Regions from separate parts of the Actinoplanes hulinensis genome, predicted to be linked through region 1. Evidence: riboswitches for the same ligand, from Rfam matches in the RefSeq annotation. Region 1 holds a riboswitch; the other holds the start of a gene.
The links. A riboswitch is a leader RNA that binds a small molecule or an ion and turns the genes downstream of it on or off. The one in region 1 is predicted to bind thiamine pyrophosphate.

Region 1 (7,175 bases):
TCGCCGTGATCACCGACGTCCCGAAGGCCCCCAGCGCCGCGAACGTCTTCAGGTCCGCCTGGATCCCGGCACCCCCGCCGGAGTCCGACCCGGCGATCGTCAACACCACCGGCGGAGTCACCACCCACCCCCGCGGCCGGTGCCGACCGGGGCGGCGAACGCCGTCGCCAGTTCCCGGGCCGTCGACTCGGGGTCGGGTGACCGCATGAGCGCGCCCATCACCGCGATCCCCGCCGCTCCGGCCGCCGCACAGTCGGCCGCCCGCGACGGCGAGTCGATCCCGCCGAGCGCCAGCCAGGGCACCGGCGCACGCAGCTCGGCGGCCCCCGTGGCCCCGAGCGCGGGACCGTACCCCGGTTTGGACTCGGTGAGGTAGACCGGCGAGACCGTCACGTAGTCCACACCGGACAGCGACTCGGTCCCGTGCCAGGAGCGGCCCACCAGCGGGATCCCGGACGGCAGCGGATCGCCACCGGCCAGGTGCACGGCGTCGCCGCCCAACGGGTCCGGGCCGGCGACGATCAACCGGCCCGGGGGCAGCGACGATCGCAACTCGGCTGCCAGGGCCGCGCGTTCGGCGTACCGGAGATCGCGCTCACGCAGAACGACCCACGCCGCGCCACCGCGAACCGCCGCCGCGACCACCTGGGGCAACGGCCCGGCGGCGGACCGCCGATCGGTGAGCACGACGAGCCCGCCGGGGGTCACCATTCGGCGATCCCGTCGTCCTGGGTGGACGCCAGTGCGTGGAAGCGGCGTGGGATCCGCCCGGCGGCGCGGGCGAGCCGGCCGGCCGTGACCGCGTGCCGCATCGCCGCGGCCATCGCCGCCGGGTCGTCGGAGCGGGTGATGGCGCTGGCGATCAGGACCGCGTCGCAGCCGAGCTCCATGGCGAGGGCGGCGTCCGAGGCGGTGCCGATCCCGGCGTCGAGAACCACCGGCACGTCGACGCTCTGCACGATCAACTCGATGTGGTGCGGGTTGGAGATGCCCAGCCCGGAGCCGATCGGCGAACCGGCCGGCATGACGGCGGCGCACCCGGCGTCGGCCAGGCGGCGGGCCAGGATCGGGTCGTCACTGGTGTACGGCAGGACCGTGAACCCGTCCGCCACCAGGATCTCCGCGGCCTTGAGCAGTTCCACACCGTCCGGCAGCAGGGTCCGCTCGTCGCCGATCACCTCCAGCTTGATCAGCTCGGTCTCGAACGCCTCCCGGGCCATCTGCGCGGTCTTGACCGCGTCCCCGCTGGTGTAGCAGCCGGCCGTGTTGGGCAGCACCCGTACGCCGAGCCGGTCGAGCATCGGCAGCAGTCCGGGCCCGGCCGCGTCGACCCGGCGCAGCGCCACGGTGACGAGCGTGGTCTCGGACGCGACGACGGCCTCCTCCAGTGCGGCGAGACTGTTCGCCCCGCCGGTGCCGAGGATCAGCCCGTTCTCCGGAAGGAACATCGTCACCCTCCCTGCGCCGCGGTGAGGACCTCGATCCGGTCGCCGTCGGCGAGGTCGACCTGCCCCCACACCGACCGCGGCACGACCGTCCCGTTGACCGCCACGGCGACCCCGCGCTGGGCCGCGATGATCTCGGCGACCAGGGTCGCCACCGAGCAGGTGCCGGACCGGTCCTGGGTCTGGCCGTTGATCGTCAACTTCATCCGAACCTCCCGGGCGCGAACGCTTCCAGCAGTGGGTCCGCCGAGCCGGTGAACACCAGGTCGGCGATGAGTCGTGCGGTGATCGGGGCGAGCAGGATCCCGTTGCGGTGGTGGCCGGCCGCGACCACGGTGCGGCGGCTGTCGTCGAGGAACCCGAGCAGCGGCGCGTTGTCCGGGCTGCCCGGCCGGTGACCCACGGTCCATTCGGTGATCTCGTGCTCGGCCAGGCCGGGCACCAGGTCGAGGGCGGCCCGCAGCAGGTCGTGCACACCGCCCGCGGTGATCTGCCGGTCGGCGCGCTCCTCCTGGGTGGCGCCGACCACGACCTCGCCGTCGGCGCGCGGGACCAGGTAGACGTGCCGTCCGTCGGCCGCGCCGTCGATCACGTGGCGGAGCAGGCCGGGTTCGCCGCGCAGGCGCAGGACCTGGCCCTTCACCGGCCGGATCGGTAACCCGGTGAGGGTGGCGGTCCCGCAGCCTGCCGCGACCACGGTCAGGTCTTCATCCAACTCGGATAGATCAGAAATATGCTGTGCATAGACGCGCCCTTCCAAAGAAGAGCGCAGCGCCGCGACCACCTTGCGCGGATCGACCTGGATCTCGGTCGGCGCGAAGACCCCGGCCCGCACCCGCGGCGACAGCGCCGGCTCGAGATCCCGCAGCTGGGAGCCGCTGAGCCGGGCCAGTTTCTGGTGCTTCCACTCCCGCGCGCAATCGACCACGTCATCGGCGGTGAGCGCCACCGAGAGGGTGCCCGCCTCGTCGTAGCCGACGTCACCGAGCCGCGCCGCGAACGACGGCCACAACTCGCCGGAGGCCTCCAGCAGGCGGGTGAGATGCGGGTATTCGAAGGCCGACTCACCACCGGGCGCGAGCATCCCGGCCGCGACGTGCCAGGCCCCGTCCGTCCCGGCGGGCGCCGGGTCGTAGACGGTGACGTCGGCCCCACGGTCGAGCAGTTCGGCGGCGATGGCGAGCCCGATGATGCCGCCCCCGACGACGGCGATCCGGACGCTCATGACAGCGCCTGCAGGAACTCGGCCGCCGCTCCTTTCGGGTCCGCCGCGAAGGCGGAGACCGCCGCCACACCGTGCACCGCGAGAAGCGGCACCCGGTCAGCGGTGATCCCACCGATCGCGAGGACCGGCGTACCCGGAACCGCCTCGGCGACCGCGGCGATCGCGGCCGGCCCGAGCGGTGGTGGCAGCCCGTCCTTCGTGGAGGTGTGGAACGCCGGCCCGGCACCGAGGTAGCTCGCTCCGGCGGCGACGGCCGCCCGCGCGGCCGCGGGTGTCCGGCAGGTGGCGCCGACGATCGCGGCCGGCCCGAGGATCCGCCGGACGACCTCGACCGGCAGGTCGTCGGCGCCGACGTGGACGCCGTCCGCGCCCGCCGCGAGAGCCACCCCGACCCGGTCGTTGACCAGCACCATCGTGCCGGCCGGGCGACAGATCGCGACGGCGGCGACGGCCAGCTCGTACGCCTGGGCGTCGTTGGTCTTCACCCGGATCTGCACCGCGATGTCATCGAGCCCCGCGACACCGCGCACGACATCCAATGTGTCTGTTATGACATGGATACGGGGAAAGGCGATGCGCATGAAGCACTCCTCCCTGCGCCGGCATGACCCGGATCAGGTTCGACGGTCGGGGGCCGCATCAGCCCCCCTCTCAGCCCGGTGCCCGGACTCCCGTGGGTTGGTCGTAACCGGACCCTAACCGGTCCGTCACAGGAAAACTAGCGAACGTCCCAGACCGGTTCAGGAACCTCCACAACTTCGTTGTCGCCCCTGAACAGCAGGAAACGGTCGAAGGACCTGGTGAACCAGCGGTCGTGCGTGACAGCCATCACCGTGCCGTCGAACGCCCTCAGCCCCTCCTCCAGCGCCTCCGCCGAGGCCAGGTCCAGGTTGTCGGTGGGCTCGTCGAGCAGCAGCAGGGTGGCCCCCGACAGCTCCAGCAGCAGCACCAGGAACCGGGCCTGCTGCCCACCGGAGAGCGTGCCGAACCGCTGGTCCCCCTGGGCCGCCAGCTCGTACCGGTTGAGCGCCTTCATGGCGCCGGCCCGATCCATCCCGGACCGGTGCTCGTCGCCCCGCCACAGGATCTCGACCAGCGTCTTCTCCACCAGCTCCGGCCGGTCGTGGGTCTGCGAGAAGTGCCCGGGCCGGACCCGCGCGCCGAGCCTCGCCACCCCGTCGTGTGCCACGTACGCCAGCGGCGCCCCGTCCACCGGCTTGTGCTCCAGATCCGGGTCGCTGCCGCCGGCCGCGAGCAGCCGCAGGAAGTGCGACTTGCCGGTGCCGTTGGCGCCCAGCACCGCGACCCGGTCGCCGTACCAGATCTCCACGTCGAACGGGAACGTCAGGTTCTCCAGCTCGAGCCGCTCGCAGATGACCGCCCGCTTCCCAGTACGCCCACCGCGAAGGTTCATCTTCACGGCCTGGTCCTTGGGCGGCAGTGGCGGCGGCCCGGCCTCCTCGAACTTGCGGAGCCGGGTCTGCGCGGCCTGGTAGCGCGAGGCCAGCCCGTCGTTGAAGGCCGCCTTGTTCCGCAGCGTGAGCACGAGTTCCTTGAGCTTCTCGTGCTCCTCGTCCCAGCGCCGCCGGTTCTCCTCGAGCCGCTCGTGCCGGTGCCCACGTGCCTCGTGCCAGGAGGCGAACCCGGCCGGATGGGTCCACGCGCCGCCACCCTCGACGGCGACCACCCGGTCCGCGGTCTGGGCCAGCAGCTCCCGGTCGTGCGAGACGTACAGCACCGACTTGTTCGACTCGCGCAGCCGCTGCTCCAGCCAGCGTTTGGCGGGCACGTCGAGGAAGTTGTCCGGCTCGTCCAGCAGCAGCACCTCGTCGGCGCCGCGGAGCAGCAGGTCGAGGGCGAACCGTTTCTGCTCGCCGCCGGAGAGGGTCCGCACGATCCGGTGCCGGGTCTCCTCCCACGGCCGGCCGAGGATGGACACCGCCACCGTGTCGAACAGCACCTCGGCGTCGTACCCGCCGACCTCACCCCAGCCGGCGAGCGCGTTCGCGTACGCGATCTGGGTCTTCTCGGTCTCGTCGAGGGCCGCGGTGGCCGTGCGCAGTCGCTCACCTGCCGCGCGCAGCGCGGGTGGCACGAGAGAAAGAGCGAGATCCTCCAGGGTACGGTCGTCGCCGATCATCCCGATGAACTGCCGCATGACACCGAGCCCACCGGATCGGGCGATCACGCCGCTCTGGGTCGGGATGTCACCCGCCACCATCCGCATGAGCGTGGTCTTGCCGGCGCCGTTGGGCCCGACGAGCGCCACCTTCGCTCCCTCGCCGACCCGGAACGACACGTCGGTGAAGAGCTCACGCCCGTCCGGGAGCACGAACCCGGCACCGGCGACATCCACGTAACCCATGCCGGGCATCCTCCCTGTACAGAGCGATTCAGTCAGTCGATTTTCCGGTGACCCGCAGCACCCGGAATCCCCGCTGGCTGGCCGTCCGCTCGACCGTCCAGCCGAGCCCGGCGAGCCAGGAGTGCAGCGAGTCGCCACCCAGGTTCCGGTTGATCACCAGCCAGGCGACCCCGTCCGGGGCGAGCCGGGGCAGCCAGTTCTCCAGCAGCGTGTGCAACCCGGCCTTGCCGATGTGGGTGGGCGGGTTGCTCCAGATCTCGGTGAAGGTGACGTCGGCCGGCACCTCCTCCGGGGCCCGCACCAGCACCCGGCCGGCCAGGTCGAGCCGTTCGGCGTTCTCGCTCGCCAGGTCACGGGCCCGCGCGTTGACGTCGACGGCGTAGACGGTGGCGCCCGGCGCCTCGCTGGCCAGCACGCACGCGATCGGGCCGTAGCCGCAGCCCAGGTCGAGCAGGGCACCCTCGGTGGACGCGCCCGGCAACCCGGCCTTGCGCAGCAGGACCGCGGTGCCCGGGTCGAGCCGGCCGGCCGAGAAGACCCCGGAGGCGACGGCCAGACGGTAGTCCCGGCCGGCGACGTTGAACTCGATCTCGCCCCGGCGCATCGGCGCGTCCGGCTCGGCGGAGAAGTAGTGGTCGGCGCTCACCGGCCAAGTCTCCCGCGCAACTGTGAACACGACGGCGGCGGGGTGGCGGACACCGTGTGCGTTCATAGATCAGTGTGCGCGCCTAGCTTGAGCGGATGCGGCACGCCACCCCCGGCCTGATCCGGCTCTCCGCGCCGAGCCGGCATCGACGGCCGGCGCGGTCCCAACGGCACGCCTGGCGTGAGCCCTACCGGACCGCTCACCTGCTGACCCGCGGTCTGGCCGCGCTCATCGTGCTGGGCATCTGCGTCATGCTGGGCGTCCTGTTCGTCGCCGACGAGCGTGACGCCACCCCCCGTCGGCTCGCCGCCGCCGAGATCGACCAGCTCATCGCCTCACGCACGGTGGATCCGGAGCCGCTCACCGAGGCCGAGGTCTTCCCCAGCGGCTCCACCGCCTTCGGCGTACAGGAGACCGGCCTCACGGCCGACTGCACGATCGCGGTCACCGGCGCCCTGCGTTCAACCCTTCAGCGGTACGGGTGCTCGCAAGCGGTCCGGGCCGCCCTCACCGTCCCGTACGCCGACTACCGGGTGACCGCCGGCATGCTGAACCTGCCCGACGCCACCGGCGCGACGGCCGTCGGCGACCAGGTCCGCTCCCTGGTCGAGTCGGGTGACGGCGGGTTCGCGCAGATGTCCGGTGAGGCGACCGGCGCGGGCACCCCGGTGGTGTGGCGGACCCGCGGCCACTACCTGATGTACTGCGTGATCACCGGCCCGGACGGCGCCCTGGTCCCCGCCGACGAACCGCAGCTCGACCAGCTCACCCACGACCTGCTCGACGTCTACCTGAGCGAAACCGTCCTGTCCCGCCGGGCCTGACCCCTTCATCTGGCTCTCAGGGCTGTCTCGAGCCCACGAAACAGCTCTGACAGCCAAGCCGGGGTCAGGCGCGCAGGCGGCGGGTCGCCTCGGCGCGGGAGGCGTAGTCCGCCTCGCCCGGATAGCCGACCGCCACCAGGGTGAGCCCATGTGCCGGGGCCACCACCACGTCGTTGGACCGCTGCCGCAGGGTGAGCAGCTTGGCCGGCCACTCCGGGTCCCGGCGCCCGTCCCCCACCGTGAGCATCGCCCCGACCAGGCTGCGCACCATGGCCTGGCAGAACGCGTCGGCCTGCACGGTCGCCACGCAGACCCCGTCCGGGTCGCGGCGCCAGTCCAGCCGGTTGATCGCCCGGATCGTTGTGGCGTGCTCCTTGCGCTTGCAGAACGCCGCGAAGTCGTGCTCGCCCAGCAGCCCGGCCGCCGCGGCGTTGAGCCGGTCCGGGTCGAGCGGGCGCACCCAGCCGAGGGTGTCGTGGCGCCGCAGCGGCTCCGGACCCCACGGGGTGTCCGCGACGCGGTACTCGTAGCGCCGGAAGGTGGCCGAGAACCGGGCGTCGAAGGTGTCCGGCACCGGCGCCAGCGCCCGCACCCGGGCGTCCGGCGGCATCAGCGCGGCGAGACGCCGCAACAGCGACGACTCCAGCTCGGTCCAGCGCTCGGCCGGCAG
Region 2 (7,175 bases), on a different contig from region 1:
ACAGCGAGACGGGTGGGAGGCGTTTCGTGACTTCGGCGCGCGTCACGCGTACCAGATCGTCTGCCGGTTTTGTGGCGGCCTTGATCGGCGGCGTGCTGAAGCCTGGCACCCAGACGCCCTCGCCGGCGAGTTTGTCGCCGTAGGCGGCGAAGATCAGCTCGGGCGTGCCGTCGGCGCGCACGCCACCGCCCGGCTCCAGGACCACGACCCGGTCGACCAGCGGAAGGGCCTCGGCCACCCGGTGTTCCACGATGATCAGCGTGGTCGAGGGGTCGGCGGTTCGGGCCACCGCGTCCCGGATCAGCCCGGCGCCCGCCGGGTCGAGGTTGGCGGTCGGCTCGTCCAGCAGCAGCAGCCCGGGCCGCAGGGCCAGGACCCCGGCCAGGGCGAGACGTTGCGCCTCACCGCCGGAGAGCGCGGCGGTGGACCGGTTGACGGGGTACGGGAAACCGACGCGATCCAGTACGTCGGACACCCGTGGCCAGATCTCGCCGGCCGGTACTCCCCGGTTCTCCAGCCCGAACGCCACGTCGTCGCCGCTGCGGGCCATCACGAGCTGGGTCTGCGGGTCCTGGAAGACGATGCCGACCCGCTCGCGGGCCTTGCGCGGGTCCAGCCCGTCGATCTCGATGGCGCCCTCGGACTCGCCGGAGTCCTCCGGCAGCAGACCGGCGAGCGCGGCGAGCAGGGTGCTCTTGCCGGCCCCGGAGGGACCGAGCAGCAGCACCCGCTCGCCGTGCCGGATCTCCAGGTCCAGCCCGCGGACCGCCCAGGCGCGGCGCCCGGCGTGCCGCCACCCGAAGCCGCGAAGCCGAACCTCACTCATGAATCAGATCGTTGCCCGCTCGCGGCCGGCTCCGAACCGGTCCAGCACACCGGTCGGGGCCAGCGCCCGGACCAGCGCCCAGGAGCCGAGGCCGGCGATCACGGCGCCGCTCAGGACGGTGATCAGCGCGTACGGGATCCGGTAGGACCAGAGGGCGGTCTCCGAGTTCCACACGAAGAAGTCGAAGATCGCCGCGCTCACGCCGGTCAGCGTGCCGGCCAGCAGCGCGGTGCCGATCCGGAACGACTGGTAGCGGAACGCCGCGAACGCCAGCTCGGCGCCGAGACCCTGCGCCAGGCCCTGCCAGACGACGGTCAGGCCCCAGGTGCTGCCGAGCAGCCCGGACACCAGCGCCGCCACCAGCTCGGTGTAGAGCGCCGCGCCCGGCTTGCGGATGATCAGGCCGCCCAGCACGGCCGGGATCAGCCAGACGCCGTACAGCACGGTCTGGGACGGGGGGAAGAAGGCGAAGGCGCCCTCGGTGATCACCCAGAGGTTGCCCCACGCCCAGAAGATGACGCCGAACGCCACGGCGATCACCGAGGCGATCACGATGTCTATCGTGCGCCACCGGTTCGGGTTGATGTCTTTCATGTACGCCTCCCAGCGGACACCGGGAGGAGACGCACGCCGCGACCCGGGCAGCGGCGCCCGGGTGCGACGCGGCTGGAGAGGACCGAACTTCCTGCGCTGGCATTACCCAGATCAGGTACGAGGGTCTGCGGTCACCCGCACTCTCAGCGCTGTGCGCTCCCCTGTCGGATCGAAGCCCGTCCGCTCTCGCGGGCAAGGCCTCGGTGGATGTGCTTCGATGACCGTAACACCTGGTAGCAGCGCGGCACAGGGAGGTAGTGATCACGTGATCGAGGTCAAGGCCAGGGGCATGACGTTCGATGTGTACGAGGGGGGACCCTCGGACGGCGATCCGGTCCTCCTGCTCCATGGATTCCCGCAGGACTCCCGTGAGTTCGACCTGATCCTGCCCCGCCTGCACGAGGCCGGGCTGCGGACCTACGCCCTGGACCAGCGCGGCTACTCGCCCGGCGCGCGGCCCACGGCGGTCTCGGCGTACCGGATGTCGGAAGTCACCGACGACGCCATCGCCGTCCTCGACGCCCTCGGCATCGAGAGCGCCCACGTGGTCGGCCACGACTGGGGCGCCCAGGTGGGCTGGCAGCTGGCCGTCCACCACCCGCACCGGGTCCGGACCCTGACCGCGATCTCCGTGCCGCACCCGCGGGCGCTGCTGCTCGCCCTCCGGGTCCGGCCCTCCCAGCAGGCCCGGCTCGCCTACATGGGGTTGTTCCGCTCCGCGATCGCCGAGAAGGTGCTGTCCGCCCGGCACTCGCTCGCCCTGCGGCTCATGCTGCGCCCCATCGGGATGCGCGCCGAACAGTACGTGGCGGCGATGCGTGAGCCGGGCCGGCTGACCGGCGGGCTCAACTGGTACCGGGCCATCGCCAGCGAGGAGTACTCCGGGCTCGGGGTGGTGACCGTGCCCACCACGTACGTCTGGAGCGACAAGGACGGGGTGGTCGGGCTCACCGCGGCGCTGCGGACCCGGGACTGGGTGCGAGGCGAGTACCAGATGGTGGCCATGCGCGGGGTCAGCCACTGGGTGCCCGAACAGGCGCCACGCGAGCTCGCCGACGCCGTCCTGGCACGGATCGGCGTTTGACCACGAGCCCACGGGGGAACGCTCTCGCGACATGGCGGTCGATACGCACCACACCTCCCGTGAGACCGAGAAACAGCGCTGGGATCGCAACTTCGGCGATCTCCTCCAAGAACTCAGGGTCGCGCAGACCGGAGTGCAGATCCTCTTCGCGTTCCTGCTGACCCTGCCGTTCAGCAGCGGGTTCCCGAAGGTCACCGGCTTCCAGAAGGACACCTACATCGTCGCGCTGATCAGCGCGGCCTTCGCCACCGCGATGATCATCTCGCCGGTGGCGTTCCACCGTGCCCTGTTCCGGCAGGGCCGCAAACCGGAACTGGTCCGCTACGCCCACAAGATGGCGTCCGGCGGCCTGGCCTTCATGCTGGTCTCGATGGTCAGCAGCGTCCTGCTGATCACCGACTACCTGCTGAACTGGATGTGGGCCATCCCGCTGACCGTCGTCACCGGGGCCTGGTTTTTGACCTACTGGGCCATCCTGCCGTTCGCCCACCGGGAGTGGGGCGACGAGTCAGACTCGGCGTCCTCGTAGGCCCAGCGACCGCAGCTCCAGCTCGGCCAAGGCATCCACGGCGGCCGCGTCGCCGGCCCGCCAGCTCTGTGCGATGTCCGGGCCCAGCCTGGTCAGCTCACCGAGTGGGCGGCCGGCCAGCGCGCGCAGCGCCAGCAGGTCACGGCCGGCCGCGTCGTCCCGGACCGCGGCCGCGATCCCGGCCCGGCGCATCCAGCGCAGCCGCAGCGGCAGCCACAGGAACAGGACCAGAGCCAACGGTACGGCCACCGCCACCAGCGGCAGGATCAGCGCCAGCCGTCCGACGATCTCCTGCTGCTCGTGACCGGCGTCGGCGATCGCCCGCGCGGCGTCCGCGGCGCCGGTGAACGGCCTGGTCAGATCGTCACCGACGACCGGCACCCGGCCCACCTTGCCGGACGCGTCGGCCAGGTTGTCGGCGATGCCGCTGCCGGCGCTCTCCAGCTTCTGCCCGGGCACGGCGAGTCTCTCGACCACGTCGTTGATCCACAGTGCCACCCGGATCCACAGATAGACCCAGAGCACCACGAGGACGTCGGTGACCAGTTGGCGAAGAGCGACGGGGAATCGGTCCGCATAGGGCTTCACACCGGAAGCGTCGCACTCAGCTTTTCGCGGCGCACTCCGGGCACGTGCCGAAGATCTCCATCGTGTGCGAGACGTCGACGAAGCCGTGCTGGCCGGCCACCTTGTCGGCCCAGGACTCCACCGCCGGGCCGGCCACCTCGACCGTCCGCCCGCACGACCGGCACACCAGATGATGGTGGTGCCCCTGGCTGCACCGCCGGTAGAGGTGCTCCCCACCCGGCGGGCGCATGACGTCGATCTCGCCGGCGTCGGCCAGGCCCTGCAACGTCCGGTAGACCGTGGTGAGCCCGACCCGCTCGCCCCGCTCGCGCAACATCGCGTGCAGATCCTGTGCGCTGTGGAAGCCCTCGGTCTCGGCGAGGACGGCGCTGACGGCGCTGCGCTGCCGGGTGTTGCGGATAGTGCTCTCGGCGTTCACTGTCGGCTCTCCCTGGCGTGACTCACGGCGTCGGTGACGATGTGGGCGACGTGTTCGTCCACCAGGGAGTATGCGATCTCCCGGCCACGCCGCACACCCCGCACCACGCCGGCCCCCCGCAGCACCCGAAGATGCTGGGAGACCAGCGGCTGCGGCGCACCGAGCTTCTCCACCAGATCGTGCACGCAGCGCTCGCCCACGCCCAGCTCGACCACGATGGCTACACGGATCGGTGCGGAGAGCGCGCGCAACAGCGCCCCCGCGGACTCGTACGCCTCGTAACCGGTGGTCGTCATCGTTGCGACAACGGTACAGGGAGCGTGTCGTCAGACATGCAGGACGACATCGGGTGGCTCCGTGGCGGCCGGCGGGCGCTCGCGTCCGCGCCGGAACCGGCGGGCCAGGGCGCCGCCCACGGCGGTGGCCACGAACGCGGCCAGGGCCAGCAGCACGATCGTCGCGCCGGGCGCGGTGTTCACCTCGGCGGAGAGCAGGATGCCCGCCACCGCGGCCAGCACGCCGATCAGCATGGCCAGCGTCATGGTGCTGCGGAATCCGCGGGTGACCTGCTGGGCGGCGGCGACCGGCACCACCATCAGGGCGGACACCAGCAACAGGCCGACGGTACGCATGGCGATCGTCACGGTCACCGCGGTGGTCACCGCGAGCAGCAGGTTGAGGGTGCGTACCGGCAGGCCGCTGACCCGCGCGTACTCCTCGTCGTTGCAGAGCGCGAAGAGCGCCGGGCGGAACACCAGCATGGCGGCCAGCACCGCGGCGCCGAGCCCGCCGATCAGCGCGAGATCCTCCGGCGAGGTGGTGAGCAGCGACCCGAACAGGTACTGCATCAGGTTGCTGTTGCCGGCGCCGTCGGAGAGGCCGACCAGCAGCACCCCGCCCGCGATGCCGCCGTAGAAGAGCATGGCCAGCGCCAGGTCGCCGGAGGTGCGGCCGCGCTCCCGGATCAGCTCCACCCCGACCGCGCCGGCCGTCGCCACCAGCACCGCGGTCAGCACCGGCGAGTTGCCGGTGAGCAGGCCCACGCCGACACCGGTGAGCGCCACATGGCCGATCCCGTCCCCGATCAGCGAGAGGCGGCGCTGCACCAGGTAGATGCCGAGCGACGGGGCGGCCAGGCCGATGATCACGGCGGCCACCAGGGCGTACTGCATGAAGGGGAGGGTGAGCAGGTCCATCAGTACGCCTTCGTCCCCTCGGTGGGCGCCCACTCGCAGATGGCCGGCTTGGCCTCGTCGGCGTGCGGGTGCACGTGCTCGTGACCGGGCTCGGCGTGGTGCCCGGCCGGTTCGGGGGGCGCCCCCTCGTACGCGATCCGCCCGTCGTGCACCACCACGGTCCGCCCGATCAGCGGCCGCAGCGGGCCCAGCTCGTGCAGGACCAGCAGGATCGTGCCGCCGGCGCCGGCGAACCGGGTCAGCGCCGCGGCGAACGCCTCCTGGCTGGCCGCGTCGACGCCGGCGTTCGGCTCGTCCAGCACCAGCAGGTCCGGTTCGCCGGCCAGCGCCCGGGCGATCAGCGTCCGCTGCTGTTGACCGCCGGACAGGGTCGTCACCGGGTCACCGATCCGGTCCAGGAGGCCGACGGCGGTCAGCGCCTCCCGTACCGCGGCCTTGTCCTTCGACCCGGGGAAGCGGAAGACGCCGCGCCGGGCCAGCCGGCCGGACGCGACCACCTCGCCGACGGTGGCCGGCACGCCGCTGCCGGCGCCGAGCCGCTGCGGCACATACCCGATCCGCTCCCAGTGCCGGAACCGGCGCTGCGCGACCCCGAACAGGTCGATCTCGCCGCGGCGCAGCGGGACCAGGCCGAGGATCGTCCGGATCAGGGTCGACTTTCCCGACCCGTTGGCGCCGAGGACCGCGACGACGTCGCCGGCCGCCACGCTCAGCGAGACGTCACGCAGCACCTCGCGCCCGTCGTAGCCGACCGCGAGATGCCTGACCTCGACAACGCTCATGAACACTCCAGGCCGAGCTTCAATGCGGTCAGGTTGGCACGCATCGCCGAGAAATAGTCCGCGCTGTCGTCGGTCAGACCCTCGATCGGGTCGAGAACGGCGGTCTGCGCGCCGGCCTCACGGGCGATCGTCTCGGCGACCTTGCTGCTGACCAGCGTCTCGAAGAAGATCGTGGTGGTGCCGTGCTCCTTGGCCTCGGCGGCCACCTCGGCCAGCCGCTGCGGGGACGGCTCGGTCTCCGGGTCTATGCCGGTGATGCCGATCTGGGTCAGATCGTAACGGTCGGCCAGGTACGCGAACGCGGTGTGGCTGGTCACCAGCTCACGCCGGGCGCAGTTGGCCAGGCCGGTCTTGAACTCGCCGTCCAGAGCGGTCAGCTCGGTGCGCAGCGCGGCGGCCCGGCCGGTGAAGTCGGCGGCGTGCGCCGGGTCCGCCTTGCCGAGCCGCTCGGCCAGCTTGTCGGCGATGGTGGCGAGCCGCTCCGGGTCCAGCCAGACGTGCGGGTCGTTGGCGCCGTGCTCCTCCTCGGCGTGGGCGTCCGCCTCCTCGGCGGTGAGCGGCTGCACCGTGCCCGCCGCGTCGAAACCGCGGTCCCCGCCGTTCTGCTTCACCGCGTCGTCCACGGCGGGCTGGAAGCCGCTCAGGTAGACGATCAGGCCGGCGTCGGCGACCTGGCCGACCTGGCCGGCGTTCAGCTCCACGTCGTGCGGCTCGGCGCCCGGCTTGGTGAGGGTCGACACCCGGACCGCGTCGCCGCCGACCCGCTCGCTGATGAACTGGAGCGGGTAGAAGGCGGTCACGACGGAGAGCTTGCCGTCGTCACCGTTGGCCGAGCCCCCTCCGCACCCGGTCAGCGCGCTCAGCGCGGTCAGCAGGGCTACGGCGGGAATCAGGCGGCGCATCATGACGGCAACTGTGGTCGATAATGACAATGATTGTCAAAGCCGCATGGTTTCACAGGGCTTTCGCCACCACGGCGGCCACCAGAACGCTCAGCAGGACGAGCCGCACGGCCCTGGTGATCCCCGACTGCACCGGCCAGGTGGTGAAGGTCAGCACGGCCAGGCCGGCCGCCAGCACGCCCAGCAGCAGGGCGCCCACGATCCCGGGCAGGAAGAGCCCGGCCAGCAGCAGGACGAGAGCGCCGATGAAGGCCGT

Region 2: another riboswitch for thiamine pyrophosphate. It lies ahead of KZ829_RS22945 (ECF transporter S component); the one in region 1 lies ahead of KZ829_RS02650 (thiamine phosphate synthase).

Annotation. Positions count from the first base shown of each region.
Region 1 covers NZ_JAHXZI010000001.1:549,159-556,333, forward strand. Annotated here, with positions in the region: gene thiD (bifunctional hydroxymethylpyrimidine kinase/phosphomethylpyrimidine kinase) at 1-121, opposite strand, end outside; gene KZ829_RS02630 (thiamine phosphate synthase) at 118-711, opposite strand; gene KZ829_RS02635 (thiazole synthase) at 705-1,448, opposite strand; gene thiS (sulfur carrier protein ThiS) at 1,451-1,651, opposite strand; gene thiO (glycine oxidase ThiO) at 1,648-2,670, opposite strand; gene KZ829_RS02650 (thiamine phosphate synthase) at 2,667-3,251, opposite strand; TPP riboswitch at 3,245-3,355, opposite strand; gene KZ829_RS02655 (ABC-F family ATP-binding cassette domain-containing protein) at 3,389-5,035, opposite strand; gene KZ829_RS02660 (class I SAM-dependent methyltransferase) at 5,064-5,681, opposite strand; gene KZ829_RS02665 (hypothetical protein) at 5,777-6,505, shown strand; gene truA (tRNA pseudouridine(38-40) synthase TruA) at 6,570-7,175, opposite strand, start outside.
Region 2 covers NZ_JAHXZI010000012.1:77,492-84,666, forward strand. Annotated here, with positions in the region: gene KZ829_RS22940 (ABC transporter ATP-binding protein) at 1-826, opposite strand, end outside; gene KZ829_RS22945 (ECF transporter S component) at 830-1,420, opposite strand; TPP riboswitch at 1,491-1,593, opposite strand; gene KZ829_RS22950 (alpha/beta fold hydrolase) at 1,689-2,504, shown strand; gene KZ829_RS22955 (DUF6328 family protein) at 2,536-3,033, shown strand; gene KZ829_RS22960 (hypothetical protein) at 3,013-3,621, opposite strand; gene KZ829_RS22965 (Fur family transcriptional regulator) at 3,638-4,039, opposite strand; gene KZ829_RS22970 (ArsR/SmtB family transcription factor) at 4,036-4,335, opposite strand; gene KZ829_RS22975 (metal ABC transporter permease) at 4,366-5,235, opposite strand; gene KZ829_RS22980 (metal ABC transporter ATP-binding protein) at 5,235-6,017, opposite strand; gene KZ829_RS22985 (metal ABC transporter substrate-binding protein) at 6,014-6,922, opposite strand; gene KZ829_RS22990 (DUF6703 family protein) at 6,972-7,175, opposite strand, start outside.